Regions from separate parts of the Geobacillus sp. Sah69 genome, predicted to be linked through region 1. Evidence: riboswitches for the same ligand, from Rfam matches in the RefSeq annotation. Region 1 holds a riboswitch; each other region holds the start of a gene.
What was found. A riboswitch is a leader RNA that binds a small molecule or an ion and turns the genes downstream of it on or off. The one in region 1 is predicted to bind S-adenosylmethionine.

Region 1 (7,303 bases):
TCCGCCGCTTCGCGAAGCCGCGCTTCATCGGTCAACAATCCAACGCGCACATACCCTTCGCCGTGTTTTCCAAAACCGATGCCTGGGGCAACGGCGACATGCGCCCGCTCAAGCAACAGATCGGCAAATTCGGCGGATGATGCGCCTTTTGGCAACGGAAGCCAGGCGAAAAATGATCCAGACGGCGCCGGCGCTTCCCAGCCGATCGCGCGCAAAGCATGAATAAACGTATTGCGGCGCGCCTCGTACAAGGCAACGAGCTCCGCGACGCAGTCTTGCGGGCCGAGGAGCGCAGCTGCCGCCGCTTCTTGGACGGCGCCGAACAAGCTGACGTACAAATGATCTTGCAACAACTCAATGGCACGGATGATCCGCTCATTGCCGACAGCGAACGCCACGCGCCAGCCGGCCATATTGTACGTTTTCGAGAACGTGTAGATTTCAACGCCAATGTCTTTCGCCCCGTCCACTTCTAGAAAGCTGACCGGCTTTTGGCCGTCAAAGCCGATCGCGCCATAGGCAAAATCATGCACAACGGCTATGCCGTACTTTTCCGCAAATGCCACCGTTTCAGCAAAAAACTCCTTCGTCGCCGTCGCGCCGGTCGGGTTGTTCGGATAGTTTAAAAACATCAGTTTCGCCCGGTCGGCCGCCGCCCTGGGAATGGCCGAATAATCCGGCAGAAACTCATTCTCCGCGACAAGCGGCATCATTTCCATCCGCGCGCGGGCGAGCGCGATTCCCGACCAATAGTCCGGATAACCCGGGTCCGGGACGAGCACGACATCGCCCGGGTTGACGAGGCAAAGCGGCAGCTCGACAAGCCCGGCTTTGCCGCCGAACAAGATGGCGACCTCGCGGGCCGGGTCGATCGTCACCCCGTACTCGCGCGCGTAAAACGCCGCTACGGCTTTTTTCAAAAACGAGTAGCCTTGAAACGGCGAATATTTATGGTATTTCGGATTGGCCGCCGCCCGCTGCATCGCCTCGACGATATGCTTTGGCGTCGGCTGATCCGGATTGCCCTGCCCTAAGTTGATCACATCATAACCCGCCTTGATCTTCGCACCGACTTTCGCCACGAGCGAGGCGAAAAACTGCTTCGGCAGCTGTTCAAGCAGTTCGGAAAAGGGAAATTCGATCGTCATCGTCCACACCTTCTCAAACATTCTTGAAATTCTAGTGCAACATCATATATCGTTAAAAGCAAAATGTAAAGAAAATTTTTTCCGAGGTGAACGCTCATGACGATCCGCATCGCCTGCCTGCAGCTTGACATTGCATTTGGCGATCCAGCAAAAAACGAACAGCAAGCCGAACAGGCCGTGGAATCCGCTGCCAAAGACGGCGCTGACATCATCGTGCTGCCAGAGTTATGGACGACCGGCTACGATTTGACGCGCCTGGATGAAATTGCCGACGAAGGCGCCGAACGGGCGAAGGCGCTCGCTTCCCGATTGGCGCAAACGTACGGCGTCCATTTCGTCGCCGGTTCGGTCGCCAAAAAAACAGCCGCCGGCGTGACAAACACGATGATCGTGGCCAACCGCCATGGCCAAATCGTCGGCGAATACAGCAAGCTTCACCTGTTCCAATTGATGGATGAACATTTGTATTTGCAGCCGGGAAACGAGCCAGGCTTGTTCTCGCTTGACGGGCTGCCGTGCGCTGGGGTCATTTGCTATGACATCCGATTTCCGGAGTGGATTCGCGCCCATGCGTTGGCCGGAGCGGAAGTGCTGTTTGTCGTCGCCGAATGGCCGCTTCCCCGCCTTCACCATTGGCGGACGCTCTTGATGGCGCGGGCGATTGAAAACCAATGCTATGTCGTCGCTTGCAACCGGGCCGGACGCGACCCGAACAACGTCTTCGCCGGCCATTCGCTCATCATCGACCCATGGGGCGAAATTATCGCCGAGGCGGACGAGAAGCCGGGCATTCTCTCGGCCGACATCAATCCCTCGCTCGTTGCGGACGTCCGCGCACGCATCCCGGTGTTTGCCGACCGCCGGCCGCACGATTATGAAGAGGCGGCAAAAAAATTTTTCAAAACGTATTGACAATCCGCCAGCCCAACCTGTATCATTCGAATCAAGCAACCAAACGATTGTTAACATCGTGAAAATTGCAAAAACTTAATAGCTAGATCGGTACTCTTATCAAGAGTTGGCTGAGGGAATTGGCCCAATGAAGCCCAGCAACCGACCGTAATGCTATCGTGAGATAGGGCGCACGCCAAAGGCGGCGCCGGAAGCGAACCGCTTCCGCAGGGCACGGTGCTAAGTCCAACAGAAAGACCGATGTCTTTCTGAAAGATAAGAGGCGCGAAGACGATGCATCTTCAAGCCTCTTTCCGTATGCGAAAGAGGCTTTTTCATTTGCCAAAACCTAAAGGGGGAACGTGAAAATGACGATTGTCCAATCCACTGTTTACGAACCGCTCACCGAACAAAAAGCGACCGCCCTCGCCGTCCGCCTCGGCCTATTCCGAGACGGGGCGCCGCTTGTGTGCCGCGAAATCGGCGACGGAAACTTAAACTTAGTCTTTCATATCGTCGATCAGGAAACGAAGCAAGGCGTCATCATCAAACAGGCGCTCCCGTACGCGAAAGTCGTCGGCGAAAGCTGGCCGCTCACGTTAAAGCGCGCGGTTATTGAAAGCAACGCGTTGCGCACGTTTGCCAGCTATGTACCGCAATACGTGCCGAACGTCTACTATTCTGACGAATCGCTTGCCATTACCGTGATGGAAGACTTGTCCCGTCTGCAAATCGCCCGCAAAGGGTTGATCGAAGGGAAAACATTTCCGCTTTTGTCCCGGCATATCGGCGAATTTATCGCCAAAACAGCGTTTTACACATCCGATTTCGGCATGAACCAGCAAGAGAAAAAGAAATTGGCGCAAAGCTTCGTCAATCCGGAGCTGTGCAAAATCACCGAAGATCTCGTCTTCACCGATCCATTTTTCGACCATGACACGAACAACTTCGAAGACGAGCTGCGGCCGGACGTCGAAACGCTTTGGAATGACGACCGCCTCCGTTTGGAAGCGGCGAAGTTGAAGCGCAAGTTTTTAACCGAAGCCGATGTGCTTCTGCATGGCGATTTGCATACCGGCAGCATTTTCGCAAGCACCGACGAAACGAAAGTAATCGACCCGGAATTCGCTTTTTACGGCCCGATCGGCTTTGACCTTGGACAGTTTTTCGCCAACTTGCTGTTAAATGCGTTGTCCCGCCCTGACGTTGAGCGCCAACCGCTCTTTGATCACATCGACCGGACCTGGGACGTCTTTGCGTCCATATTCTCGGAGCTTTGGCGCACCAAAAGCATCGAGACGTACGCCGCAACACCGGGCTTGCTTGACGAAGTGCTCCGGCATGCGTTCATCGATGCTGTCGGCTTTGCCGGCTGCGAAGTCATCCGCCGGACGATCGGCCTCGCCCATGTGGCCGACCTTGACGGCATCGAGCAGAAAGAAGCCCGCCTTGCCGCCAAACGACACGCGCTCCGCCTCGGCCGCCGCCTAATTGTCGAGCGCAACGAGCTGACCGGAACGGACGGCTTCCGCCGAGTGTTTGCAGAAACCGAATAGTAACACGGCGACGACCGGCCCAGTGCCGGCCCGGATCAACGGAAAATGTGAAAAGAAAGGAAGACGACGATGGACACCTTTGCCATCCCGCGCTCTGTCGAGTGGCGCGAGACGCATATCACGATTTTAAACCAACAAAAATTGCCATTGGCAACAGAATATATCGACCTGCATACGCTTGAAGACGTGTACGATGCGATCGCCTCGCTGAAAGTGCGCGGAGCGCCGGCGATCGGCATCACCGCCGCTTATGGTCTGGCGCTCGCCGCCTCGCATTATAAAGCGGAAACGGTCCACGAGTTCCATAGCCGCCTAAAGCAAGACCGCGATTATTTGGCAAGCGCCCGCCCGACGGCCGTCAATTTGGTTTGGGCGCTTGACCGGCTCACTGCCGCCGCCAAAGACGCCGCCTCAGTCAACGAAGCGAAAACGGTGCTTATTCACGAGGCAATACGCATCCAAATCGAGGACGAAGATGTCTGCCGCCGCATCGGCGAACATGCGTTATCGCTTTTTCGCCCAGGCGAGCGGGTGATGACGATTTGCAACGCCGGCTCGATCGCCACCGCCCGCTACGGCACGGCGCTCGCCCCGTTTTATTTGGCGAAAGAGAAAGGGATCGAGTTATCCGTGTACGCCCTTGAGACGCGCCCCGTTTTGCAAGGAGCGCGTCTGACCGCCTGGGAGCTGATGCAAGCAGGCGTCGACGTCACGCTTATTACGGACAACATGGCGGCGCAAACGATCAAAGCGAAAGGGATTCGCGCCATTATCGTCGGAGCCGACCGGATCGCACAAAACGGCGATACGGCGAACAAAATCGGCACGTTCGGCCTCGCCTTGCTCGCCAAATCGTTTGGCATTCCGTTTTACGTCGCCGCACCGTTGTCCACCATCGATTTGGCGACAAAGACAGGGGCAGACATCCCGATTGAAGAGCGCCATCCGGATGAAGTGACCCATCTGGCCGGCGTGCGCGTCGCCCCGGAAGGCGTCAACGTGTATAACCCGGCGTTTGACGTGACGCCAAACGAACTGATTACCGCGATCATTACCGAAAAAGGCATCGTCCGCGGCAGCTACAGCGCGGCACTGCCAGCGTTATTTGCAAAGGAGGAGCAGCATGAAACGATTTAAGGCCTTATCGTTCCTTTCTCTTCTTTTCTTTGCCGTGTTCTCCGTCTTGGCCGGCTGCACGAACGAGCAAGACGCCGTGAGCTCTAAGCCGGCCAACGAAACGAAGCAAACGGCCATCCAAGGCGACACCGTCTCATCCAACAGCCAAACCGCATCGAGCAGCGAACAGGCGGCCATCCCGGAGAAGCTGAAAAAACCGGTGAAGATCGCCGCCATTATGCAAATGTCCATCGGCACGTTCTCGTCGCAATACATCGCCGGCGTCAAAGAACAAGTGCAAAAGTTCGGCGGCGAAGTGCAAATTTACAACGCCGACAACGACTTGACGAAAATGGCCTCATACGTAGAAACGGCCATCACGCAAAACGTTGATGCCATTCTGCTTGATCACGGCCGCGCTGATGCACTCGAAGGCCCGGTGAAAAAAGCGGTTGAAAAAGGCATCCCGGTCGTCGCCTTTGACAACGATTTGAACATTCCCGGCGTCACCGTCATCGACCAAGACGACTACAGCCTCGCCTGGAAAACGTTAAAAACACTCGCCGAAGATTTAAATGGAGAGGGCAACATCGTCACGATTTGGGTCGGCGGTTTTACTCCAATGGAGCGGCGCCACGTCATTTATGAGGCGTTCAAAAAACGCTATCCGAACATAAAAGAAGTCGCCAAGTTCGGTACGGCGAGCGCCAACACGGCTTTGGACACGCAAACGCAAATGGAGGCCATTTTGAAAAAATATCCGAACAAAGGCGACATTGACGCCGTCTTCGCAACTTGGGACGAGTTCGCCAAAGGAGCGACGCGCGCCATCGAGCAAGCCGGGCGTACGGAAATCAAAGTATACAGCATCGATTTGAGTGACGAAGACTTGCAAATGATCCAAAAACCGAACAGTCCGTGGGTGGCGACAACAGCGACGGATCCGGCGGAAGTCGGCCGCGTTCAGGTGCGGTTCGCCTATCAAAAAATCGCTGGCGAGAAAACGCCGAACATTTACTCGCTCGAGCCGCATTTAGTAAAACGGACCGACTTGCCCGATAAGCAAGTATCGATGAACGAGCTTTCGCAATACATCCCGGGCTGGGGGCAATCGAACGTCGCCATCTCGCCATGGATGAAAACGTTGGAAGCTCAGGTGAACAAAAAATGAACAGGCTGTCAATGCGAGGCATTGAAAAATCGTTTGGCGCGGTGCGCGTGCTTGACGGCGTGGACTTTTCCGTCCGTCCAGGCGAAGTCCACGCCCTTTTGGGCATGAACGGCGCCGGCAAAAGCACGCTCATGAACATTTTGGCCGGCGCCATTCCTCCCGACGCCGGCACGATCACGATCGATGGCGTCAACTGCACCTTTTCGTCGCCGCTTGACGCGAAACGAGCCGGCATCGGCTTCGTCGTCCAAGAGGTCGACACGGCGCTTTTCCCAGGATTGCCCGTTTACGAAAACTTGGCGGCTGATGAGCTCGCTGATGTGAAGAAACAGCCGATCCGCTCGCTGCGCCGGGAAAAAGAACGGGCCGCTGCTCTGCTTCGCCGCGTCGGCCTTGCCATTTCGCCGGCAAAGCTCGTGCGCGACTGCTCGCTCCATGAAAAACAGCTGATCGTGCTCGCCAAAGTGTTGTCATCGAATGCGCGCTACATCATTTTGGACGAACCGACCGCCGCCTTGAGCGAAGCCGAAACGAAGCGGCTGTTTGCCATCATCACGGAACTGAAACAGCAAGGCGTCGGCTTTATTTACATCTCTCATAAACTGAAAGAAGTGCAGGAAATCGCCGACCGGTTGACGATTTTGCGCGACGGCCGCGTCGTCTACCATGGTTCCGCCCGCGGTTTGCCGCTTGAAGACATCGTCCTTCATATGACCGGAACAAGGCGAGCCGCCGCCATGAAACAAACGCGCGCGCATGGAAGCGACATCGCGTTTGCCGCCCTCGGAATTTTGATCGACAAAACCGGGACAACAGTCGACCTATACGCCCACCGCGGCGAAATCGTCGGCATCGCCGGCTTGGTCGGCGCCGGCAAGACGGAGCTTGCCGAAAGCCTCATCGCCCACCGGAACACATCCGGCGAGTGGGAAATTGATGGCAGACGCTATGTGTTCTCATCGCCTTATGAAGCCATCGACGCCGGCCTTTGCCTCATCCCGGAAGAACGGCGCAAACAAGGGCTGTTCTTGCCCGAGTCAGTGAAAACCAACATCACCGTCCGCCTCCTTTCCCGGCTGTCGCGCTGGCAATGGATCAGCCGAAGGAAGGAAACGGACGCCGCCGACGAACTTGTCCGCTCGCTCGGCATCCATCCGCCGTTGCCTTCGACCGCTGTCCGCCACTTAAGCGGCGGCAACCAGCAGAAAGTCGTCATCGGCAAATGGCTGAACACAAACGCGCGTGTTTTTCTATTCGACGAGCCTACGAAAGGAATCGATGTCCACGCCAAACAAGAGGTGTTTTCCATCATCCGTGCTCTCGCCGATGAAGGAAAAACAGTACTATATTTTTCGAGTGAATTTCACGAGCTTCTTGAGGTGTGCGACACCATCTACATCATGGCTGACGGCCGGCTGCTC
Region 2 (7,303 bases), on a different contig from region 1:
CGGGATGGCGAGGCCGAAAATCGGATCTTTGACCGTTTCGACGTTGTCGAGCTCCCCTTTGACGGCGGCTTGCACCATCGCCCGGGTGTAGGCGAGCTTCATGCGGCTTCCGACGCCGTACGGCCCCCCTGTCCAGCCGGTGTTGACCAAAAAGACGCGGACGTTGTGTTCGGCGATTTTTTGCCCGAGCATTTCCGCGTACTCAACGGCCGGGCGCGGCAAAAACGGTGCGCCGAAGCACGTTGAGAACGTTGCTTCCGGTTCGGTGACGCCGCGTTCGGTGCCGGCGAGCTTGCTTGTGTAGCCGCTTAAGAAATGGTACATCGCCTGTTCGCGCGTCAGCTTGCTGATCGGCGGCAGGACGCCGAACGCATCGGCTGTCAAAAACACGATCGTGGACGGATGGCCGGCGACGCTCGGGTCGATGATGTTTTGGATCGCCTGAAGCGGGTAGGCGGCGCGTGTGTTTTCCGTCAGCGTGCCGTCGTCGTAATTCGGCACCCGCGTCGCGTCATCGAGAACGACGTTTTCGAGCACCGCGCCGAAGCCGATGGCGTCAAAAATTTGCGGCTCTTTCTCGCGCGATAGCTTGATGCATTTCGCATAGCAGCCGCCTTCGATGTTGAAAATGCCGCGGCTTGACCAACCGTGTTCGTCATCGCCGATCAAGCGGCGGTTCGGGTCGGTCGAGAGCGTCGTTTTTCCCGTTCCCGACAAGCCGAAAAAGAGGGCGACGTCGCCTTCCTGCCCGACGTTGGCCGAGCAGTGCATCGGCAGGATGCCTTGTTCCGGCAGCACATAGTTCATGACCGAGAAAATCGATTTTTTCATTTCGCCGGCATACTCGGTGCCGCCGATCAACACGGTGCGCCGTTCAAACGAGATGATGATGAACGCTTCCGAGCGCGTCCCGTCCACCTTCGGGTCGGCTTTAAAGTTCGGCGCGCAAATGACGGTGAATTGCGGCTCGTGCGCGGCGAGCTCCTCGGCGCTCGGGCGGATGAACAGCTGATGGACGAACAAGTTGTGCCAGGCGAATTCGTTGACGACTTGAATCGGCAGCCGGTATTTCGGATCGGCGCCGGCAAAGCCTTTAAAGACGAACAGTTCATCTTGTTTCATTAAATAATCGAGCACTTTGTCGTACAGTTTCTCAAACGTTTCCGGAGACATCGGCTGGTTGACCGTTCCCCAGTCGATCGTTTGCTTCGTGGACGGTTCTTCGACGATGTATTTGTCTTTCGGCGACCGCCCCGTGTACTTGCCGGTTGTCACCGCGACGGCTCCGGTGTGGGTCAGCCGTCCTTCGTTCCGTTGCAGGACTTTCTCGACGAGCTCGGCGACGGACAATTGGTGATGTACGTACGGTTTTTGTAGCAATAAATCAAGCTTATTCGTCATGTTTGCGATCCCCATGTTCAAAACCTGCCTTCTTTTTGTAATCACTCTTGAAAATAGTATAACACATTTTTATTAATAGCCCATACTAATTGCGTGGGTTTTTCAAACTTTATTTTTGCCCAATGTGTCGATTTCCTTGAGGAAATAATTTTCTCGGCTGGAAATGATAAAAAATGAATTTTGATAGTTGACTTTGCCGATTCCGTTGCGATAAGATAAGTCATTGAACGGATACTCTTATCCCGAGCCGGTGGAGGGACAGGCCCGATGAAGCCCAGCAACCGTCACAACTGGACATGTGTGAAATGGTGCTAACCTGTGGCAAGGCGCAGTCCTTGAACGATAAGAGTGAAAGGAAGCAATACGATTGCCATGACCTTTCCTCAGCCGTTACAGGAAAGGTTTTTTATATTGCGAAGGGAAAAAGGGAAATGAGTTCCGTGTCGCCACATTATGCCAAGAGGAGGAAACAAACCGAATGTCAGCCAAACGCCGCTTGTTTACTTCAGAGTCTGTGACGGAAGGACATCCGGATAAAATTTGCGACCAAATTTCTGACGCCATTTTGGATGCCATTTTGGAAAAAGATCCGACCGCCCGCGTCGCCTGCGAAACGAGCGTCACGACCGGGCTGGTGCTCGTGAGCGGGGAAATCACGACATCAACATACGTGGACATTCCGCGCATCGTCCGCGATACGATCCGGGAGATCGGCTACACGCGCGCCAAATACGGATTTGACGCTGATACGTGCGCGGTGCTGACGTCGATTGACGAACAATCGCCGGACATTGCGATGGGGGTGGACCGGGCGCTCGAGGCGCGCGAAGGTCAGATGACTGATGAGGAAATTGAAGCGATCGGCGCCGGCGACCAAGGATTGATGTTTGGGTTCGCCTGCAATGAGACGGAAGAATTGATGCCACTGCCGATTTCGCTTGCGCACCGCTTGGCGCGCCGATTGGCGGAAGTGCGCAAAACGGACGTCTTGCCGTACTTGCGGCCGGACGGGAAAACGCAAGTGACGATCGAATACGATGAAAACGGCAAACCGGTGCGCGTCGATACGATCGTCGTTTCCGCGCAGCACCATCCGGAAATTACGCAAGAGCAAATCGAGCGCGACATTAAAGAGCAGGTCATCAAGCCGGTCGTGCCCGCGGAGCTGCTTGATGAGAACACGAACTATTTCATCAACCCGACAGGACGGTTTGTCATCGGCGGTCCGCAAGGGGATGCTGGGTTGACGGGGCGCAAAATCATCGTCGATACGTACGGCGGCTACGCCCGCCACGGCGGTGGCGCGTTCTCGGGCAAAGATCCGACGAAAGTCGACCGCTCGGCAGCGTATGCGGCCCGCTATGTCGCGAAAAACATCGTCGCGGCAGGACTGGCCGACAAATGCGAAGTGCAGCTCGCCTACGCGATCGGCGTCGCCCGTCCGGTATCGATTTCCATTGATACATTCGGCACCGGCAAAGTGTCGGAAGATATTTTGATTGAGGTCGTGCGCAGCAACTTCGATCTCCGCCCGGCGGGCATCATCAAAATGCTTGACCTGCGCCGCCCGATTTACAAACAGACGGCTGCTTACGGCCATTTTGGGCGTACGGACATCGACTTGCCGTGGGAGCGCACTGATAAAGCGACGACGCTGAGAGAACAAGCGCTGGCGCTGGCGGACAAGTGATGAAAGAAAAAGAGCTGCCTGATCACGGTAGCTCTTTTTTGTCGGCGCACGATGTCCGCTGTTGCTGCAGCGCTTTGTAATACTGCCCTTTCTCGACATATTCGCGGCGGATGCGCTCCATTTCGCGGATATCGTCTTCCGTCAGTTCGCGGACGACTTTCGCCGGCCGGCCGAGGGCGAGCGTGTTGGGTGGAATTTTTTTGCCCGGCGGCACTAAACTGCCGGCGCCGATAAACGCGCCTTCCCCGATTTCCGCGCGGTCCAAAATGATTGAGCCCATGCCGATGAGCGCGTTTTTGCGAACGATGGCGCTGTGCAAAATGACTTGATGGCCGACCGTCACCCCGTCCTCAATGATAAGCGGATTGTTTGGACTTTGATGCAAAATTGAGTTATCTTGAATATTGACCCGGTTGCCAATCACCGTTGGTGCCACATCGCCGCGAATGACGGTATTGAACCAAATGCTTGTCTCTTCGCCGATCACGACATCGCCGGTGATCGTCACATAGTCGGCGATAAAGGCGGAGGCGGCAATTTGCGGCGTTTTGCCTTTGTATGGGTAAATCATGGGCGTTCGTTCCTTTCTGTTGCAAAATCGATCGTTCACCATGTATTGTACAACGCTGCGTCCAAATCGCCAACGAAAGCGAGCGCGCCTAATCGGGATTGGTGAAAAATGTTTCGTTTCGCCCGATGAGTGGTTGGGATCGGGGAAGAAGATCCGATTTCAAAAAGCTTCTCAACGTGAGAAGAACCGTTGTTGAGCGGCTTTTTCATTCCGTCGCCAACCCTTTTATGATTTGCCCCGGCCGCATTGATGGCAATACTGGAAGACGAGATCGCAAGCTGTTCAGACGCGAAACAATTTTGGTTGCCGATAAGATGGAAATGCTAGGAGACGAGACCATGGTGTTTGCACCTGAGGTGAACCGATTGAACATTCCGAAAAACCCCATCGCCTTGATGAAAATGGTGTATCGTGACGTGCTTCCGCTTGTCCACCGCGAGCTTGCCTATTGGCGGCGCCAGGCCGAGCGCATTCCCGACCCGGAGCTTCGGCGCCAGGCCTTGGCGAGCATCGCGTCGAAAACGTTCCATTGCGAAGGCGGCTCCATTTTGGCGCTTTTGGCCGGAGAAAACATGGAGGATTGCATCCGCTTTATCGTGGCTTACCAGACGATTAGCGATTATTTGGATAATTTGTGCGACCGCAGCACCTCGCTCGATCCGCTCGACTTTCGCGCCTTGCACGATTCGATGCCGGACGCGTTGACAATCGGCGCCGAGCCGTCGAACTATTACCGCCATCGCCGCGAACAGGAAGACGGCGGCTATTTGCCGGCGCTTGTCCGCACGTGCCAAGAGGTGCTCAAGACGGTGCGCCATTATGAGACGATCGCCCCATTTTTGCATGAATTGGCCGGATATTATTGCGACTTGCAAGTGCATAAACATGTCGAAGCGAGCGAGCGGGTGCCGCGGCTGGAGAAATGGTTCGCGCAATACAAAGACGCCTTGCCGCCGATGGAGTGGTATGAGTTTTCCGCCTGCTCCGGTTCGACGCTCGGTATTTTCTGTCTCGTCGCCTATGCGTTTGGCGAATCGCTGCCGCCGGAGATGGCGAGACAAGTGCGCGACGGTTATTTTCCATACATTCAAGGGCTGCACATTTTGCTCGACTATTTGATCGATCAAGAGGAAGATCGAGCCGGCGGCGATTTGAATTTTTGCTTTTACTATCCGAATGAAACGGTGATGCTTGAGCGGCTTTGCCATTTCATCGAAGAGGCCGACCGCCATGTCGGCGCCCTTCCGCACGGCCAGTTTCACCGCCTTATTCACCGAGGGCTTCTTGGGTTGTATTTGTCGGATGCCAAGGTGAAAAAGCAACGCGGTCTGCACCGGCTGGCGCGCCGGCTCGTCCGCGCCGGCGGGGCGGCGTCGATGTTTTTTTATTGGAACGGAAAAGCGTACCGCTTTTGGCAGGAGCGACAAAAACGGCTGTCCTTTTCGTAAGGGCAGCCGTTTGCTTGTACTGGCGAGAGCAGTGGTTCGTCGGCGGATCGGACGGAATCAGGCGCTCCCATCCGCCCGATTCTCGAGTGCGATCAAAAACGGCGGGTTGTTTTGCCGATTGATGAATTCGTATTTCAAGGCATGGACGCGCCGTTGATCAAGAAAGCGGACGTAATCAAGGAGCGCGTCGCGTTCGCGCTTTCCCTCCGGATGGCCGTGGTAGACGACAAGAACGATGATGCCGCCCGGCTTTAGGATGGAAAGAAGCTGCTCGACCGCTTGAATCGTCGATTCCGGCTGGGTGGCGATTTGCTTATTGCCGCCCGGCAAATAGCCGAGGTTGAACACGGCGCCGGCGATGCGTCCGTGAACGGAGTTGGGGAGCGTTTCGAGCAGCAGGCTATGGCTTGTCTGAAACAGCGTCACCCGCCCGTCCAGCCCGTGTTCGGCGAGGCGGGCTCTGGCCGCCGCGATCGCTTCGGCTTGAATATCAAAACCAAACACATGCCCGCGCTCCCCGACGAGCTCGGCTAAAAAGACGGTGTCATGGCCGTTGCCAACCGTCGCATCGACGGCGATGTCGCCTTCGTTGACTGCTTGATCAAGCAAAAAGCGGGCAAACGGCAAAATATTCATGATGGCCATGCGTTTGCCACCCCCTGTTCGCGCCGCTTTCCTTGAAAGCTGTCCCGCCGCTTGAGTTCAGCGTCAATGGCGTTTAGCCCTTCCCATTTGTTGACGCTCCACATCGGGCCAAAATCGCCCGATCTGGCGGCGCTGCAAAACGTGCAGTCGCCATACGTCACCGTCCCATCGCGGTTCGGGCAGTCAAACCTGCCGTCAAGGGCGACTTTGAACACGTTTGGGCCGAACGTTTGCTGCAAATGGCAGTTCCATGTGTGATACCGTTTTCCGTCGGCGGCATATGGAAATGGGATTGCGTTTGTCACGGCCGTTCTCTCCTTGTGCTGAAATGGCATCATCCTTGCATTGTACCACGGATGGCGGCAAAAAGCGACTGTTGCCAATCATTGACGTGATACAGATGAAAGCGTCGGCGCATAGTAAAGATGAGGGAACATCATGAAAAGAGGTGAGCGCATGGCGACAAGACAATCGGTGGAAGAATTTTTGCAGCGGTGCGAAGACGTCATCCGCTTTGCGAAAGAACAATATACGGAAGCGCAAAAGCAAGAGCACTACAACATCACGGAATACACAAACGCCCAGCAAATGCTTGAGCAGACAGTCAACGATTTGGCTCACTTGGCGCGAAGTTGCAACGCCCAGCAGCGCGAACAGCTGCATCGGATGCGGCTTCAGCTTGAGCAGCTGCAAAACGAGATGATTTTGCTTGACCGATGAAACAAGAGCTTTGCACGATGGCCGCTATCGAAGGTCCTGGTGCATAACAAGCGGATGTTGCCTGACCGGTGAAACGGAAAGCAACCGCAGGGCGGCTGTCTGCTTGATGGCGAACACAAGGAGGAACAAGGAATGAAGCGACGTCTGAAACAAACGAACCCGGAGCAAAAAACGCGCAACGGTCACAACAACAACGATTTGGAACTCGGCCAAGACTTTGATCCGGTGAAACTGGCGAAAAAACAGTATGAACAAACAGGTGGCCAGCCGGCCCGCTCCAAGCAGCGGAACGGGTGACGCGCCGCTGTCTGTGAGGGCGCCATGCCGCCCTCTTTTTTTGATTGCTTTTTTTCGCTTTCCCACATACAATTAGTTTGGGAGTCGAAATAGCAGACGAAAAGGATGATGACCGATGCCCCGCGCTCTTTGGTGGCTGCTTGTCGGCATGGCGCTCAATGTCACAGGAGCGTCGTTTTTATGGCCGCTAAATACCATTTATTTGCATGAACAGCTCGGCCAGCCGCTCGCCGTAGCGGGAGCGGTGCTGATGCTCAACTCCGGCGGCAGCGTCATTGGCAGCTTGCTCGGCGGCATGTTGTTTGACCGGATCGGCGGGTTTCGCACGCTCGTGTCCGGAGCGTGCCTGACGATGGCGGCGCTTGCCGGTTTGGGCGTCTGGCATGGTTGGCCGCATTATGCCGTCTGGCTGGCGCTTGTCGGCATCGGCAACGGCGTCGTCTTTCCGGCGGCGTCGGCGTATGTCGGGGCGGTTTGGCCGGAAGGGGGACGGCGGGCATTCAACGCCTTGTATGTGGCGCAAAACATCGG
Region 3 (7,303 bases), on a different contig from region 1:
AAATTTTAGAGGAAAACTTGAAACGGGAGAAATATACGGTTGACGAGCTGCTCGAACAGCTGCGCAAAAAAGATGTGTTCCGCGTCGCCGACGTCGAGTTTGCGGTGCTTGAGCCAAACGGCGACTTGAACGTGTTGCTGAAGCGGGAAAAGCAGCCCCTCACCGTCGGAGATGTGTTCCCAAACCCACCGCGGGAAAAAGAGCCGCAAACGGTCATTATGGACGGCATGATTTTGGATGAGCCACTCGCTACGATGGGGCTTAGCCGCGGCTGGCTGAAGGAACAGCTTGACAAACAAGGAGTGGCGATTGAAAATGTGTTTCACGCCCAAGTCGATTCATACGGACAGCTGACGATCGATTTGTACGATGATAAGATCCAAATTGCCGAGCCGCAGGAGAAAAAGCTGCTCTTGGCCGCGATGAAAAAAATGCAGGCTGATCTGGAGCTGTATGCGTTGCAGACGAATTCCGAAGAGGCGAAGGCGCTGTATGAACGAAACGCCGCAAAAATGGCAGAGCTTGTGCAAAAAGTCGAACCGCTCTTGCGAAACTGATGACACAGGAGTAAAAGACGATGGAAGACAAACGGATAAAAACGACGGATGAGGAAATTCAAGTCCAATTGAAACCAAACGACCGCTCCGAGCGGACGCGGACGACCGATGAGGAAATTTCGATTGAATTCATGTTTGACAGCCCGCAGCTGATGCGCCAGCCGAAAGACTACGACGAAACTGAATATTGACGGTTTCCGTTTCCACAATCAGCGATCCATAAGGAGCTGTCTGTTCATTCGCATGGCTGTCCGAGAAGGAAAGCTTCCTTCTCGGACAGCCTCTTTTTGTTGCCCTTCTTCTCTGGCGAGGCAAGGATGCCGCCCCGTCTTACTCCGGCAGGGACTGCAAAAAGGCGCGCACTTCTTCCGGCGTTTTCGCATCAGCGCTATGCAGATGGGCGATTTTTTCCCCGTTTCGGAACACAAGAAGACTTGGAATGCCAAGCACTTGGTACTTATCACTAATATCTGGAAACTGATCTCGGTCGATTTCGAACCAGTCGTACTGCCCGTAATCGCGGATGATGTCATCGATGAACATGTTCAGGCGCACGCAGTCTGGACACCAAGTTGTGTAAAACTTCATAATCGCTGGCTTATCGCCGGAAATGGCCGCCTCGAATTGCTCAACTGTTTCAATTTGTCTCACATTCGTTCCCTCCCTTTCATGTTGCCGTTCATCTTTACTTTACCATATGGCAAGGCAAAAAAAGAACGGGGACGCCTTCACCTCGGGCAGTCGTTTTTGCATACAACAGTAAGAAAGGAGGGGAAAGTGTGAGCAAAGAGTTGGAAAAAGCGCTCGAAAATTGGGTTGCGTCGCGCAAAGAAGGGCATGAAACGTTCATCCGTCTGTTTGAACAATGGGGAAAGGACTTTAACAAACAGCTGCAAGAAATCGAAAAATTGAACAATGGATTTTTAAAAAGTGTACAAGGCAACTTGGACTACATCGAGCAATGGTTTGCGAAGAAGGAGCGGGAATTTGCCGAGCTGTTCCGCCGATTTGGATGACAAAATGGCCTTTGCGCCCATACGCTCCGCTAAGCCGGTGAATACGATACAGTAAACGGAGAAGGAGGTGAACATTATGATGGGCTTCTGCGGTTATGGTTATCCTTACGGCTACGGCTATGGCGGTGGCTATGGCGGTGGCTTTGTGCTGATTGTCGTGTTGTTCATTTTGTTGATTATTGTCGGCGCGGCATTTGTCGCCTAACGGAAAAAGCGAATGGGATACGGGCCGTTTCGGCGCCACGGAGCGGCTCGTATTTTTCTTTCCCTAATTTGATGCACGCCGAGGCGGGAGCATCATACGATATAGCAGGGAGAAGGAGGCAGAACGATGGATCAGCAATTTTTTAAAAACATCGAACAGAAAACAGGTGTCAATATGAAAGACGTTTTTGAGCTCGCCAACTCGCTGCAAAACGCCAATTTCAGCGATGAAAAAACGGTGCGCCAAGTGGTGAAGCGGGTGGCGCAAATTGCCAACCGGAAAGTGCCAAAAGAACTTGAGGACCAAATCGTCAAGGCGATCGTCCATAACGGCAAACAAATTGATTTGAACACGATCGCCAATATGTTGAACAACAAAAAGTAAGCAAAAGGGAGCTTGCGTGCGCACAGCTCCCTTTTGCTCTGCTTGGCTCAGGAGAGCGAAACGATGTTCGATGATCCCAAGCCTTGGATCAGTGTAGACGAGGCTGTTCTATGGCCATCATTCGAGCGATTTCACCATCGTGACATGTGGGATGCCGGCGTCCATAAAGACGCCGGAGACGGTCGTATAGCCGAGCTTTTGGTAAAACGGTTCTGCGTGCGTCTGGGCGTTCAGTTTCGCCGTTTTCGCCCCTTTTGTTTTCGCAAGCTGCTCCAACGCCTCCATCACCATCCGGCCGACGCCGCGGCCGCGGTAAGCCGGCAAAACGCAGATGCGCTCCGCTTTGCCAACCCCTTCATCGACCAGGCGAAACCGGCCGGCTGCGACTGCTTGTTCGCCATCGTATAGGACGAGATGGAACGATTCATGTTCAAATGCATCGATTTCTTCTTCTTCCGGCACGTTTTGCTCTTCGATGAATACAATCCGACGGACGCGCAACGCGTCTTCATACAACGCGCGGTCTTCCGTTGTTCCAATGGCGACGTTCATTCTCCCGTTTCCTTTCCTCCAACGATAAAGGTTTCATAGACAGTCCATGATCCGTTCTCGAGCTGGTAAAGAAGGTGGAACCGGTCGACCGTCTCTTCAAAATGGACGTTTTGCAGCCGCAGTTGGCTGTAGACGTCAGCGTATTCCGCATTCGGCAAATCGCGGCCAATTGTAATGTGCGGCACGAACACGAATTCCGGCTCCCCGGCAAACAAGCCGCTGTGCAGCTGCTCGTGCAACCGTTCCAGCACTTCGTTTGGCTCGACTTTCAAATAAATGATGTGGCTTGTCGGGTAAAACGAGCTGAATTTCGTCACTTTGATCGGAATTGGCTCCGTTTCCGCTGCGATGCGGCGCAGCTCTTTCGTCATTTCTTTGATTTGCTCCTCATCCGCCTCAAACGGGTATTTTAATGTAATGTGCGGCGGGATGAGGGCGTAATGGCTGTCGTACCGCTTCCGGTACGAGTTGGCGAAGTCTTGAATCCGCTTTGGCGGAAAAATGACAATGACGTACTTCATTCCGCTTTCCCTCCTTCAGATGGTTCGTTTGCCGTTATTTACAGCGACAAAATGGCCGATACCGCCCGGGGCACATCCGGCTGCCAATACGTCCATGCATGCCCGCCGGCAAATTCATGGTACGTGTAGGAAAACCGCTTTTCGATCAATAAGTCCCGTGCGGCCCGGTTCGGGGTGATAAAATCGCGTACATGGCCGTCCGTCGTTTTGACCGCCGTTTCTTCTGCGCCGATGGAATGGTAAAGGGAAAGAAGCGACGGGGCGCGGAACGCGCGGATGCGTTCGAGCACCGAGTCGTCAATGTAAGGAGACTGCATGGCGATTTTTCCAAATGTATGCGGATACAACAGACCGGCTAGAAGCGACACGGTTCCTCCCAGCGAATCGCCAATCAGCGCTCGTCCTTTGCCCATTTGATACGTCGGCAGCTCGCGATCCAAAAACGGCGCGAGCTCATGGGCCAAAAAGCGGATATAGGCTTCGTTTTTTCGACCGGCTGGGTGGTATTTCTCGTAGCGGTCGCTGACGTTCCGGTACGGGATGCCGACAACGATCGTTCGGTCGATCGTTCCTTCGTCCATGAGCGTCTCGATCACGCTTTTGATTTTTCCGTACATAAAATAATCCTTGCCGTCTTGCGCGATTAATAAAGAATATTTATGCAACGGAGAAAAATTGCTTGGCAAGTAGACAAGCAACCCGATTTCTTCTTGCAGCTCCCTGCTGTAAAGCGTATAATCGCGCATCGTTCCTGTTGCTGTCGCCATGATCATCCTCCATGAAAGCGCAAGTTCACTTGTTATTGTAACATATTTAGGCAAAAAGATGTTAACGAAGGGCTCGAATTTTTCGTGAACTTGCCGAACATTGGCGCCGGCAAAAAAATGACTTGCAAAAATGGCCGGAATGCGTTACATTTTTTAATAAATTAACAATTAACAAAATTAAATACGCAGCGGTTCTTATCAAGAGAAGCGGAGGGAACTGGCCCAATGAAGCTTCAGCAACCAGCCGCCCGACGGCCAGGTGCTAAATCCAGCGAATTGAGCATTCAATTCGGCAGATAAGAAGAAGCATGACCATGTTCGTATGGAAAAGTCTTCTTCTTAGAAGACTTTTTTTATTTACTCAAGCGGCCGCTCCCTCAACCGAGAGGCGTCGAGGATCAAGGCCCTCGGCTGCTGCTTGACCAACAGCGGCGCTTCGTTGGGCGTTAAGTGGTTGGCCGTTGATCCATGATGGAATTTTCAACAGAAGGAGAGAGATGAGGTGGAGAAACTAGAAACGTTGTTAGCGCAAATTGGCAACCGGAGCGAAACGGTGACGGGGACGGTCAACCCGCCAGTTTATTTTTCCACCGCCTACCGTCATGCCGGCATCGGGGAGTCGACCGGGTTTGACTATATCCGCACCGGCAACCCGACGCGCAAAATCGTCGAAGAAGCGATCGCGAGACTGGAAGGCGGCGACCAAGGCTATGCGTTCAGCTCCGGCATGGCCGCCATTCAGACAGTGCTCGCCTTGTTTGAGAGCGGAGACGAGTTTCTCGTATCGGCCGACCTTTACGGCGGGACGTACCGCCTGTTTGAGCGCGGCTGGCGCAAGTACGGTCTCGGCTTTCATTACGTCGATTTTGCCGATCTTGATGCTGTGGAAGAAAAAATCACGGAAAAAACGAAAGCCATCTTTTTGGAAACGCCGACGAACCCATTGATGCAGGAGGCGGATATTTCGGCGGTCGCCAAGCTCGCCAAACGGCATGGGCTTTTGTTGATTGTTGACAACACGTTTTATACACCGGTGATTCAACGCCCGATCGAACAAGGCGCCGATATTGTCATCCACAGCGCCACGAAATATTTAGGCGGCCATAACGACGTGTTGGCTGGCCTTGTCGTCGCCAAGGGCGAGGAGCTCTGTCAACGCCTGACCGAGTATCAGAACGCCATCGGCGCGGTGTTGTCGCCGTTTGATTCATGGCTGTTGATTCGCGGGATGAAAACGTTGGCGTTAAGGATGCGCCAGCATGAAGAAAATGCGAAGCGAGTGAGCGCCTTTTTGCGCGAACATGAAGATGTCACTGATGTGCTGTATCCAGGGAGAGGCGGGATGCTGTCGTTCCGGATTGCCGATGAAAAGTGGGTGAACGGGTTTTTAAAAAGCTTGCGCCTCATTACATTCGCGGAAAGCTTAGGCGGAGTCGAAAGCTTCATCACGTACCCGGCGACGCAGACGCACGCCGACATTCCGGAAGAAATCCGCATCCAAAACGGTATTTGCAACCGACTGCTCCGCTTCTCGGTCGGCATCGAGCATGCGGATGATTTAATCGCCGACTTGGCGCAAGCGTTCAAACACATGAAAGAGGTGTAAGCGATGGAACGGGAATGGTCGTTTTCAACGAAACTGCTCCATAATGAATGGAAAGTCGATCGCCACACGGGAGCGGTGAGCGTGTCGATCCAGCACGCCTCCACGTTCCATCAGTTCGATTTCGATTCATTCGGCAAATACGACTACAGCCGCTCCGGCAACCCGACGCGCGAGGCGCTCGAGGAAACGATCGCGGCGTTAGAAGGCGGAACGCGCGGGTTTGCGTTCGCTTCTGGCATGGCGGCCATTTCGACGGCGTTTTTGCTCTTGTCCCGAGGCGACCACGTCCTCGTGACCGAAGACGTCTACGGCGGCACGTACCGGATGATTACGGAGGTGCTCGGCCGCTTTGGCATTGAATATACGTTTGTCGATATGACCGATTTAAACGCAGTAGCGGAAAACATCCGGCCGAACACGAAAGTCATTTATATGGAAACGCCGTCCAATCCATTGTTAAAAGTGACCGACATTCGAGGCGTCGTCAAGCTGGCGAAGGCGCATGGCTGTTTGACATTCTTGGATAATACGTTCATGACGCCGGCGTTGCAGCGGCCGCTCGATCTTGGAGTCGATGTCGTCCTTCACAGCGCCACGAAATTTTTAGCCGGCCATAGCGACGTCGTCGCCGGGCTGGCGGTCGTGAAAGACGAGGAATTGGGAAAAGAATTGTACAAACTGCAAAACGCGTTTGGCGCCGTCCTTGGCGTCCAAGATGCGTGGCTTGTGCTGCGGGGATTAAAAACGCTCCACGTTCGGCTGAAGCAGTCGTCTGAATCAGCGGCCGCCATCGCCAAGTATTTGGCTTGTCATCCAAAGGTCGAAGAAGTGTATTATCCGGGGCTGGAGAACCACCCAGGCCATGACATCCAGCGCCATCAGGCGGCCGGGTTTGGCGCTGTGCTGTCGTTCCGTTTAGCCGATGAAGAAGCGGCTCGGACGTTCGTCCGAAACGTCCGCTTGCCGGTGTTTGCTGTCAGCCTTGGGGCGGTCGAGTCAATTTTATCGCACCCAGCGAAAATGTCGCATGCGGCGATGCCAAAAGACGAGCGACTCCGCCGCGGCATTACCGCCGGCTTGCTGCGGCTGAGCGTCGGACTGGAGGATGTCAACGATTTGATCGCCGATTTTGAGCAGGCGTTGTCGTTTGTTCAGGAGCGGCCGTCAGTTTCAACGCCATAGCCATCAGCCCGCCAAGCCTTCACAGCTTGGCGGGCGGGTCAAGATGCCGCTGAGGTTGACAACAGCCGCTCCTCTTTTAACTTCCCTCCGAAAGAAGTCTCCTACTTCTAAACGTGAAGGTGCGCCAGCACCAGTGAAAGTGGGAGATGAATGTCGGTTGGCGTTAGCCAACGAATAGGATAGAATATGGCTAGAACGGACACCTTCGGAACGAAGGGAAGCGTAAAGGGTTCTTGTGTGTGGCTTACCGTTCAGCGAACACACACAAGTCGCTTGAAGCCCCCACCTCTAAGCGAAGCGTAGGTGGTGGGTAGTTCACGCAAAATGGCATCGGGAACGCCGATCTTTCCGATATCATGCAGTAGAGCGGAACGATACAAGGCATCAAGCTGTTCATTCGGAAGGGAAAGCTTTTCCCCAATCGCGAGTGCGTAACGGGCCACGCGCAGCGAGTGCCCAGCTGTATAAGGATCGCGGGCGTCAAGCGCCGCTGTCAGGACAGTGATGAAACGG
Region 4 (7,303 bases), on a different contig from region 1:
TGGGTGACATTCAGGAATGATTCCCCGACGAGGGTTGCGAACTTTTGTTCGCGACGCTCGTCGGGGCCACCAAGCGAAGCGCGGTAGAAAAAAGCAAATGTCATGCAAAAAGGACTCTCTCCCTGCTATGATGGTGATGACCAACATCCATAAAACAGGAGGGAGAGAGTCCATGAAACATCTTACCACAGAATGGCCTTTATTAAAAGAGCTGGAGGAACAATTAGTCAGAACTCTTCAAAAGGTGTTCGCTGTCTTGTTGGCGGCCCTTTTGGAGGAGATTGATCAACAACTGGCGGAAGCGCGGGACAAGCGCCGGTATCAGCTGAAAGACAAACGGCCGACCACGATCCAAACGCTGTTTGGAGAAGTGACGTTTCGACGGAACTACTACTATGATCGGCAGGCGGGGGCGTATACCTTCTTGCTGGATGCCGAACTGGGCTTTGATGGAGCGCAGTCGATCAGCCCTTGCCTCGAGGAAACGGCGGTCGAGTTGGCCGTAGAGTGCTCTTCCTACCGCAAAGCGGCCCGTACGTTGGAGTCGATCGTGGGGTATGCGGTCCTAAGCCACGAGGCGATTCGCCAACTGGTGCTGGAGGCCCCTGTCTCGCTGCACCACCCTGTTTCCCAACGGCACGGCCGYGTGCTGTTTGTGGAGGCGGATGGYCTGTTRATTTCCCGCCAGGGGAAAGGGAAACGGGCGAAAGAAGAGAAAATCCTGGCGGTTCACGAYGGATGGAAACGAAACGGTTCGCAGCTCGAGCTCGTGAACCGGCGCCACTACCTCCATGAAGGGGAGGGAGACGTGTGGGAACGGTTCGAAGAGTGGCTGATGAACGAATATGCCTATGARCCGTGCCGGGACCTMTTGATCATCAACGGCGACGCGGCGTCGTGGATCACGGCCTGCCGGGAGTATTTTGGYAAGCGYGCSTGCTTTCAGCTGGATCGATTTCATGTGGCGCGGGAGCTGCGTCAGTGTCTGTCCGGCCATCCGCGTTGGCGGGAGGTGCGGAAGAAGCTGGCGAAACAAGACGAAGAGGGYCTTCTSGTGGAGCTGAACAGCGCGGTCGGCACGTTGGAGGACGAAGCGAAAGAGAAGCAGATGGCTGCCATGATCCGRCGGATCGAGTCGATGCCGGGATGCATCCGGGACTATCGGGAGTGGCTGTCGGAGCAAGGGGTGGAGACGACCGGCATGCGTCCGATGGGCCACGCCGAGAGCGTGATGAGCCGGTTTGCGCATCGGGTGAAATCCCGCCGCAGCTGGAAAGACCAAGGGCTTCGGGCGTTTCTGAGGGCGATGGCGGCCCGAATCGACGGGATTTGGCGGAGAAATGGGCAGTTGGTGGAGGAAGAAGAGACCCGAACGGCGGCCTCGGCCTCAACAAAGTCCAAGCGGATCGAACAGGCCAAACGGAAGGCCGGACGGTTATGGGCAGATGTGGTGCGTCAGAATCTACCGTGTCTGCAGCGGTCATCCGGGACGCCGATCCATCAAGCGTTGTCGGCGCTCCGGGATGGTGGTTGGGTGTAAAAAAATGGAATATCGTATCATCGCCTCAAGATGAGGGATGAGAGTCCGAAAGCGCTTACGATATGAATTCCTGAAAATGGTTCGCTAACTAGTGATTGACAACACCCGTAGTGAACCGAAAAAATGTTCTCCACAAAGTCTTGACTGACTCTTGGGTGAAATTTTTATTGACAATGTTCGACACAAGGTGATACAATCACAGTTGTAGTCAATCGAATAGGCGATTGTTGCGCTCTTATCAAGAGAGGTGGAGGGATGTGCCCAATGAAGCCCGGCAACCGTCAGCGCGTGCGCTGAAAAGGTGCCAATTCACACAAAGCGGCCTGCTTTGAGAGATAAGAGACGGAATGGTGCACAATACCTTTCTGTTCTCTGCGGGCAGAAAGGTTTTCTTTTTGCGCTCCGCCGCCTTGGGGAGGAAGGTGAAACGATGATTACACTCGAACATGTGACAAAGATCTATCAAGCGGCTAACGGCTCGGTCACGGCCGTCGACAATGTGTCGCTTGAGATTCGCGAAGGGGAAATTTTCGGCATTATCGGCTACAGCGGCGCGGGGAAAAGTACGCTCATCCGCTTGCTCAATGGGCTCGAGAAGCCGACGGGCGGCCGGGTGGTCGTCGCCGGCCGCGACATGGGGCGCATCAAAGGGCGGGAGCTGCGCAAGGCGCGTCAAGAGATCGGGATGATTTTCCAACATTTCAACTTGCTTTGGTCGCGCACAGTGCGGGAAAACATTGCGTTTCCGCTCGAGATTGCGGGTGTTCCGAAAGCGGAGCGGCAAAAACGGGTCGATGAATTGATCGAGCTCGTCGGGCTCACGGGGCGGGAAGAGGCGTATCCGTCGCAGTTGAGCGGCGGGCAAAAGCAGCGTGTCGGCATTGCCCGGGCGCTCGCCAACAACCCGAAAGTGCTGCTTTGCGACGAGGCGACATCGGCGTTGGACCCGCAGACGACCGATGCGATTTTGGACTTGCTCGTTGACATCAACAAGCGGCTCGGGCTGACGATCGTGCTGATCACCCATGAAATGCACGTCATCCGCAAAATTTGCGACCGCGTCGCCGTGATGGAAAACGGCAAAATCGTTGAGCAAGGCGACGTGTTGCACGTGTTCCGCAACCCGCAGCAGCCGATCACGAAGCGGTTCGTCAAGCAGCTCGTCGAGCCGGAGGAGACGGAAGAGGCGATTTCCCATTTGTTTGGCCAATACCCGAACGGGCTGATCGCGCAGCTGACGTTTGTCGGCGCGGCGGCCGGCCAGCCGCTCATCAGCCAGGTCGTGCGGCAATTTGCCGTCGATATGAATATTTTGCAAGGGAAAATTTCGCAAACCCATCAAGGCGCTTATGGGGTGCTGTTTGTGCACATCAATGGGGCGGCGGATGAAATTGACCGGGCGCTTGACTACATTCAACGCCAGCAGGTGGCGGTGGAGGTGATTCACGATGCTCGCTAACCTCCTGCCGAACGTCCAATGGGAGACAATGTGGGCGGCGACGGTCGAGACGCTGTATATGACGGGAGTGGCGGTGGCGGCCACTTTCGTTCTCGGAATCGTTCTTGGCTTGCTTCTATTTTTGACAGCGAAGGGCAACCTATGGGAAAACCGGTTTGTCAATACCGTGATTGCGGCGTTTGTGAACATTTTCCGCTCCATTCCGTTTATTATTTTGATCATTTTGCTCATTCCGTTTACCACCTGGCTCGTCGGGACGATGCTTGGCGCCAATGCGGCGCTGCCGGCTTTGGTCATTGGGGCCGCGCCGTTTTACGCCCGCATGGTGGAGATTGCCCTTCGCGAAATTGATAAAGGCGTCATCGAAGCAGCCCAAGCGATGGGCGCCTCAACGTGGACGATCATTTGGAAAGTGCTGCTGCCGGAGTCATTGCCGGCGCTTGTCTCCGGCATTACGGTGACGGCGGTGTCGCTCGTCAGCTATACAGCGATGGCTGGAGCCATCGGCGCCGGCGGGCTTGGGAACTTGGCGTATTTGGAAGGGTTCCAGCGCAACCATAACGATGTGACATTTGTCGCAACCGTATTGGTGTTGGTCATTGTATTTATCATTCAGCTGATCGGTGACTTTGTCACTTCGAAAATCGATAAACGATAAAGGGGGAAACAACTGATGAAGAAATGGTTGGGTGTGTTGCTCGCCGCCATTCTCGTGCTCGCTTTGGCGGCATGCGGCGGCAACAATAACGACAGCGCGGAAGGCGGCAAAGACGGCAAATTGGTGAAGTTGAAAGTCGGTGCGTCGAACGTGCCGCATGCGGAAATTTTGGAAAAAGCGAAACCGATTTTGAAAGAAAAAGGCATCGACTTGGAGATCATTACGTTCCAAGATTACATCTTGCCGAACAAAGCGCTGGCTGAGAAGCAAATCGACGCCAACTATTTCCAACACATTCCGTATTTGGAATCGCAAAAGAAAGAGTACGGCTATGATTTCGTCAACGCCGGCGGCATTCATATCGAGCCGATCGGCTTATACTCGAAAAAATACAAAAGCATTGAAGAACTGCCGGACGGCGCGACGATCATCATGAGCAACTCGGTCGCCGACCATGGCCGCATTTTGTCGATGCTGCAAGAAAAGGGGCTCATTAAGCTGAAACCGGGCATCGATAAAACGAAAGCGACGGTCAACGACATCGTCGAAAACCCGAAACATTTGAAATTTAAAGCGGACGTCGATGCTGGACTTCTGCCGCAAATTTACAAAAACGGCGAAGGCGATGCGGTTTTGATCAACGCCAACTATGCGCTTGACGCCGGTTTGGACCCGGCGAAAGACCCGATCGCCGTGGAGTCGCCGAAAAACAATCCGTATGTGAACATTGTGGCGGTGCGCAAAGGCGATGAAAACCGAAAAGAAATCAAAACGCTTGTCGAAGTGCTGCAATCGAAAGAAATTCAAGATTTCATCAAAGAAAAATACCACGGCGCCGTCATTCCAGCGGCGACAAACAATCAATAACGGAAGCGAATCGCTTCCGTTATTTTTTGCACAAAAAAGAGCCGCCCGAAAGTTCAAAACCGTTTTGGATGGAGAGACGCCGCGGCCGGTCTGTTTCCCGCGCTTCATCGGTTGTTCAAACGCGCCAGTACGGCGGCGAGCATGACGATGATGACGCAGTTTTGCAGGGCGACCACTGTCGTTAAACTGAAGATGACGTCCCCGTGTTCACCGAGAATGCTGCCGATGATGATCCATGCCAGAAACGAAGCGAAAGCGGCGGTTAAGGCAAAGACAACCCAACGAATCAATGGTATTCTCCCCTTTCCTATGATGATGGAAGTGGAACAGAACCATTCGTTTTCATCATGACATTCCGTCGATGTTGGCGAAACGGTGGTGTTTCCACACCCTTTCAATACCATTCGTTTATGCATCGGTCGAATCCTCCCTTCACCGCTACAAAGAAGGGATAGGGGCGTTCACCCAAAAAACTTCCGAACGTAGCCGAGCGGTTTAACGCGTTTACGGAAGCGTGCTTTGCCGAGGGAGCGCTGTCGAAAAAAGAAAAACAATTGATCGCCCTTGGCATCAGCTTGGCGACGCAAGATGAGTATTGCACGATTTACCATGCGAAAGGCTGCCTTGATGAAGGAGCGTCGGAACAGGAAATTTTGGAAGTATGCGCGGTGGCGGCCGCGTTTGGCGGCGGGGCGGCGATGAGCCAAGCGGTGACGCTTGTGCAAGAATGCCTCCGCGAGCTGCGGGCGGCTCACTAGACTCCGGAAAAAACGGGGTCTTTTTTTGCAAAAACTCGTACAAGCTTGCGGTTTTCGTGTAAAATAGTAAAAGGCGCTGTTTTTTCACACGGTCACAGTGAAAACAGAGCGGGAAAGTTGCACGTAGTTTTCATTTGTTATAAAATGATAATGAGAATAAAATGAGAATGAACGATCGCTAGAAGACAAGCGAGTGAATTGACTTTCAATTGAGAATTGGAGGTATGCTGCATGGCGGTATTGACGATTCGCAATCTCCACGTCGCCGTGGAGGGAAAAGAAATTTTAAAAGGAGTGGACTTGGAAGTCAAAGGCGGGGAAATCCACGCCATCATGGGTCCGAACGGAACGGGGAAGTCGACGCTGGCATCGGCCATTATGGGCCATCCAAAATATGAAGTGACAGAAGGATCGGTGACGCTCGACGGCCAGGATGTCCTTGAGATGGAAGTCGACGAACGGGCGCGCGCCGGCCTGTTTTTGGCGATGCAATACCCAAGCGAAATCAGTGGAGTGACGAACGCCGACTTTTTGCGCGCGGCGATCAACGCCCGGCTTGGCGAAGGCAACGAAATTTCGCTCATGAAATTCATCCGCAAGCTCGATGAAAAAATGGCGTTTCTCGAAATGAACCCGGATATGGCGCACCGTTACTTGAACGAAGGATTCTCGGGCGGGGAGAAAAAGCGAAATGAAATTTTGCAGCTGATGATGCTTGAGCCGAAAATCGCCATTTTAGACGAGATCGACTCCGGCCTCGATATCGACGCGCTCAAAATCGTCGCCAAAGGTGTCAACGAAATGCGCAGCAGCGAGTTCGGCTGTTTGATCATCACCCACTACCAGCGGCTGCTCAACTACATCACCCCGGATTATGTGCATGTCATGATGCAAGGGCGCATCGTCAAGTCCGGCGGTCCGGAGCTGGCGCAGCGGCTTGAGGCGGAAGGGTACGACTGGATCAAAAAAGAACTCGGCATCGAAGACGAAACGGTCGGACAAGAAGCGTAAGCGTTAGGAGGAGGACTATGGCGACAGAAACGAAAATCCCATTCGATGAAACCTACATCCGCACGTTCTCAAGCGGACGCGGCGAACCGGGCTGGCTGACCGAGCGGCGCCTTGAGGCGCTTCGGTTGGCGGAGCGGCTGCCGCTTCCGAAACCGGAGAAAACGAAAATCGACAATTGGAACTTCACTGGCTTCTCACGCCATGCCGTTGACAGTGCGCCATATGCCGGCCTCGATGACTTGCCTGAAGCGGTCAAGGCGCTCATGCAAGCCGGCGAAGGAACGAAAAATTTGTACGTGCAGCGCAACCATACGCCGGCGTATGTGTCGCTGTCCGATGAGTTGAAGGAGAAGGGCGTCATTTTCACCGACATCTTCACCGCAGCGCGCGAGCATGGCGACTTGCTGAAAAACTATTTGATGACGGCGGTCAAGCCGGATGAGCACCGCCTTGCCGCGCTCCATGCGGCGCTGCTCAACGGCGGTGTGTTTGTCTATGTCCCGAAAAATGTGGAGATTGAAACGCCGCTTCAGGCGGTCTATATTCAAGACGAAGACGACATCGCCTTGTTTAACCATGTCATCGTCGTGGCGGAAGACAACAGCCGCGTCGTGTTTGTCGAAAATTATATATCAACAAGCCGCGAAGGAAACGCGGTCGTTAATGTGGTCGCCGAGGTGTTTGCTCAAGCGAACGCAAGCGTCTTTTTCGCCGCTGTCGACCATTTGGCCAAAGGCACCACGACGTATGTCAATCGGCGCGGCATCGCCGGGCGCGATGGACGGATCGAATGGGCGCTCGGGCTGATGAATGACGGCAATACGGTCTCCGAGAACATCACCCGCCTTGTCGGCGACGGCTCGTTCGGCGATACGAAAACGGTCGCGGTCAGCCGCGGCGAGCAAGTGCAAAACTTTACGACGAGCGTCATTCATTACGGAAAGCATACAGAAGGCCACATTTTAAAACACGGCGTCGTCCGCGACAGCGCGACCTCGATTTTCAACGGC

Region 2: it holds a riboswitch for S-adenosylmethionine, as region 1 does, so the genes downstream of both, metK (methionine adenosyltransferase) here and mtnK (S-methyl-5-thioribose kinase) in region 1, are expected to answer to the same signal.
Region 3: it holds a riboswitch for S-adenosylmethionine, as region 1 does, so the genes downstream of both, AP057_RS13420 (methionine biosynthesis PLP-dependent protein) here and mtnK (S-methyl-5-thioribose kinase) in region 1, are expected to answer to the same signal.
Region 4: it holds a riboswitch for S-adenosylmethionine, as region 1 does, so the genes downstream of both, AP057_RS12665 (methionine ABC transporter ATP-binding protein) here and mtnK (S-methyl-5-thioribose kinase) in region 1, are expected to answer to the same signal.

The regions. Positions count from the first base shown of each region.
Region 1 covers NZ_LLKS01000019.1:296,707-304,009, reverse strand. Annotated here, with positions in the region: gene AP057_RS03370 (pyridoxal phosphate-dependent aminotransferase) at 1-1,148, opposite strand, end outside; gene AP057_RS03365 (carbon-nitrogen family hydrolase) at 1,245-2,060, shown strand; SAM riboswitch class I at 2,154-2,322, shown strand; gene mtnK (S-methyl-5-thioribose kinase) at 2,408-3,595, shown strand; gene mtnA (S-methyl-5-thioribose-1-phosphate isomerase) at 3,665-4,732, shown strand; gene AP057_RS03350 (sugar ABC transporter substrate-binding protein) at 4,719-5,882, shown strand; gene AP057_RS03345 (sugar ABC transporter ATP-binding protein) at 5,879-7,303, shown strand, end outside.
Region 2 covers NZ_LLKS01000056.1:53,472-60,774, reverse strand. Annotated here, with positions in the region: gene pckA (phosphoenolpyruvate carboxykinase (ATP)) at 1-1,416, opposite strand, end outside; SAM riboswitch class I at 1,636-1,750, shown strand; gene metK (methionine adenosyltransferase) at 1,880-3,091, shown strand; gene AP057_RS13345 (gamma carbonic anhydrase family protein) at 3,114-3,662, opposite strand; gene AP057_RS13340 (tetraprenyl-beta-curcumene synthase family protein) at 4,001-5,110, shown strand; gene AP057_RS13335 (class I SAM-dependent methyltransferase) at 5,168-5,755, opposite strand; partial or broken gene AP057_RS16585 (hypothetical protein) at 5,866-6,090, opposite strand; gene AP057_RS13325 (YtzC family protein) at 6,212-6,475, shown strand; gene AP057_RS13320 (hypothetical protein) at 6,608-6,772, shown strand; gene AP057_RS13315 (MFS transporter) at 6,888-7,303, shown strand, end outside.
Region 3 covers NZ_LLKS01000057.1:2,733-10,035, reverse strand. Annotated here, with positions in the region: gene AP057_RS13455 (DUF421 domain-containing protein) at 1-557, shown strand, start outside; gene AP057_RS17595 (hypothetical protein) at 578-748, shown strand; gene AP057_RS13450 (thioredoxin family protein) at 888-1,208, opposite strand; gene AP057_RS13445 (hypothetical protein) at 1,337-1,573, shown strand; gene AP057_RS16615 (YjcZ family sporulation protein) at 1,650-1,778, shown strand; gene AP057_RS13440 (stage VI sporulation protein F) at 1,905-2,162, shown strand; gene AP057_RS13435 (GNAT family N-acetyltransferase) at 2,280-2,714, opposite strand; gene AP057_RS13430 (YjcG family protein) at 2,711-3,235, opposite strand; gene AP057_RS13425 (esterase family protein) at 3,274-4,002, opposite strand; SAM riboswitch class I at 4,195-4,305, shown strand; gene AP057_RS13420 (methionine biosynthesis PLP-dependent protein) at 4,505-5,608, shown strand; gene metC (cystathionine beta-lyase) at 5,612-6,790, shown strand; gene AP057_RS13410 (HD-GYP domain-containing protein) at 7,042-7,303, opposite strand, start outside.
Region 4 covers NZ_LLKS01000054.1:12,455-19,757, forward strand. Annotated here, with positions in the region: gene AP057_RS12660 (ISLre2-like element ISGsp3 family transposase) at 173-1,540, shown strand; SAM riboswitch class I at 1,773-1,882, shown strand; gene AP057_RS12665 (methionine ABC transporter ATP-binding protein) at 1,971-2,999, shown strand; gene AP057_RS12670 (methionine ABC transporter permease) at 2,989-3,657, shown strand; gene AP057_RS12675 (MetQ/NlpA family ABC transporter substrate-binding protein) at 3,673-4,524, shown strand; gene AP057_RS12680 (hypothetical protein) at 4,629-4,814, opposite strand; partial or broken gene AP057_RS12685 (carboxymuconolactone decarboxylase family protein) at 4,886-5,282, shown strand; gene sufC (Fe-S cluster assembly ATPase SufC) at 5,514-6,293, shown strand; gene sufD (Fe-S cluster assembly protein SufD) at 6,311-7,303, shown strand, end outside.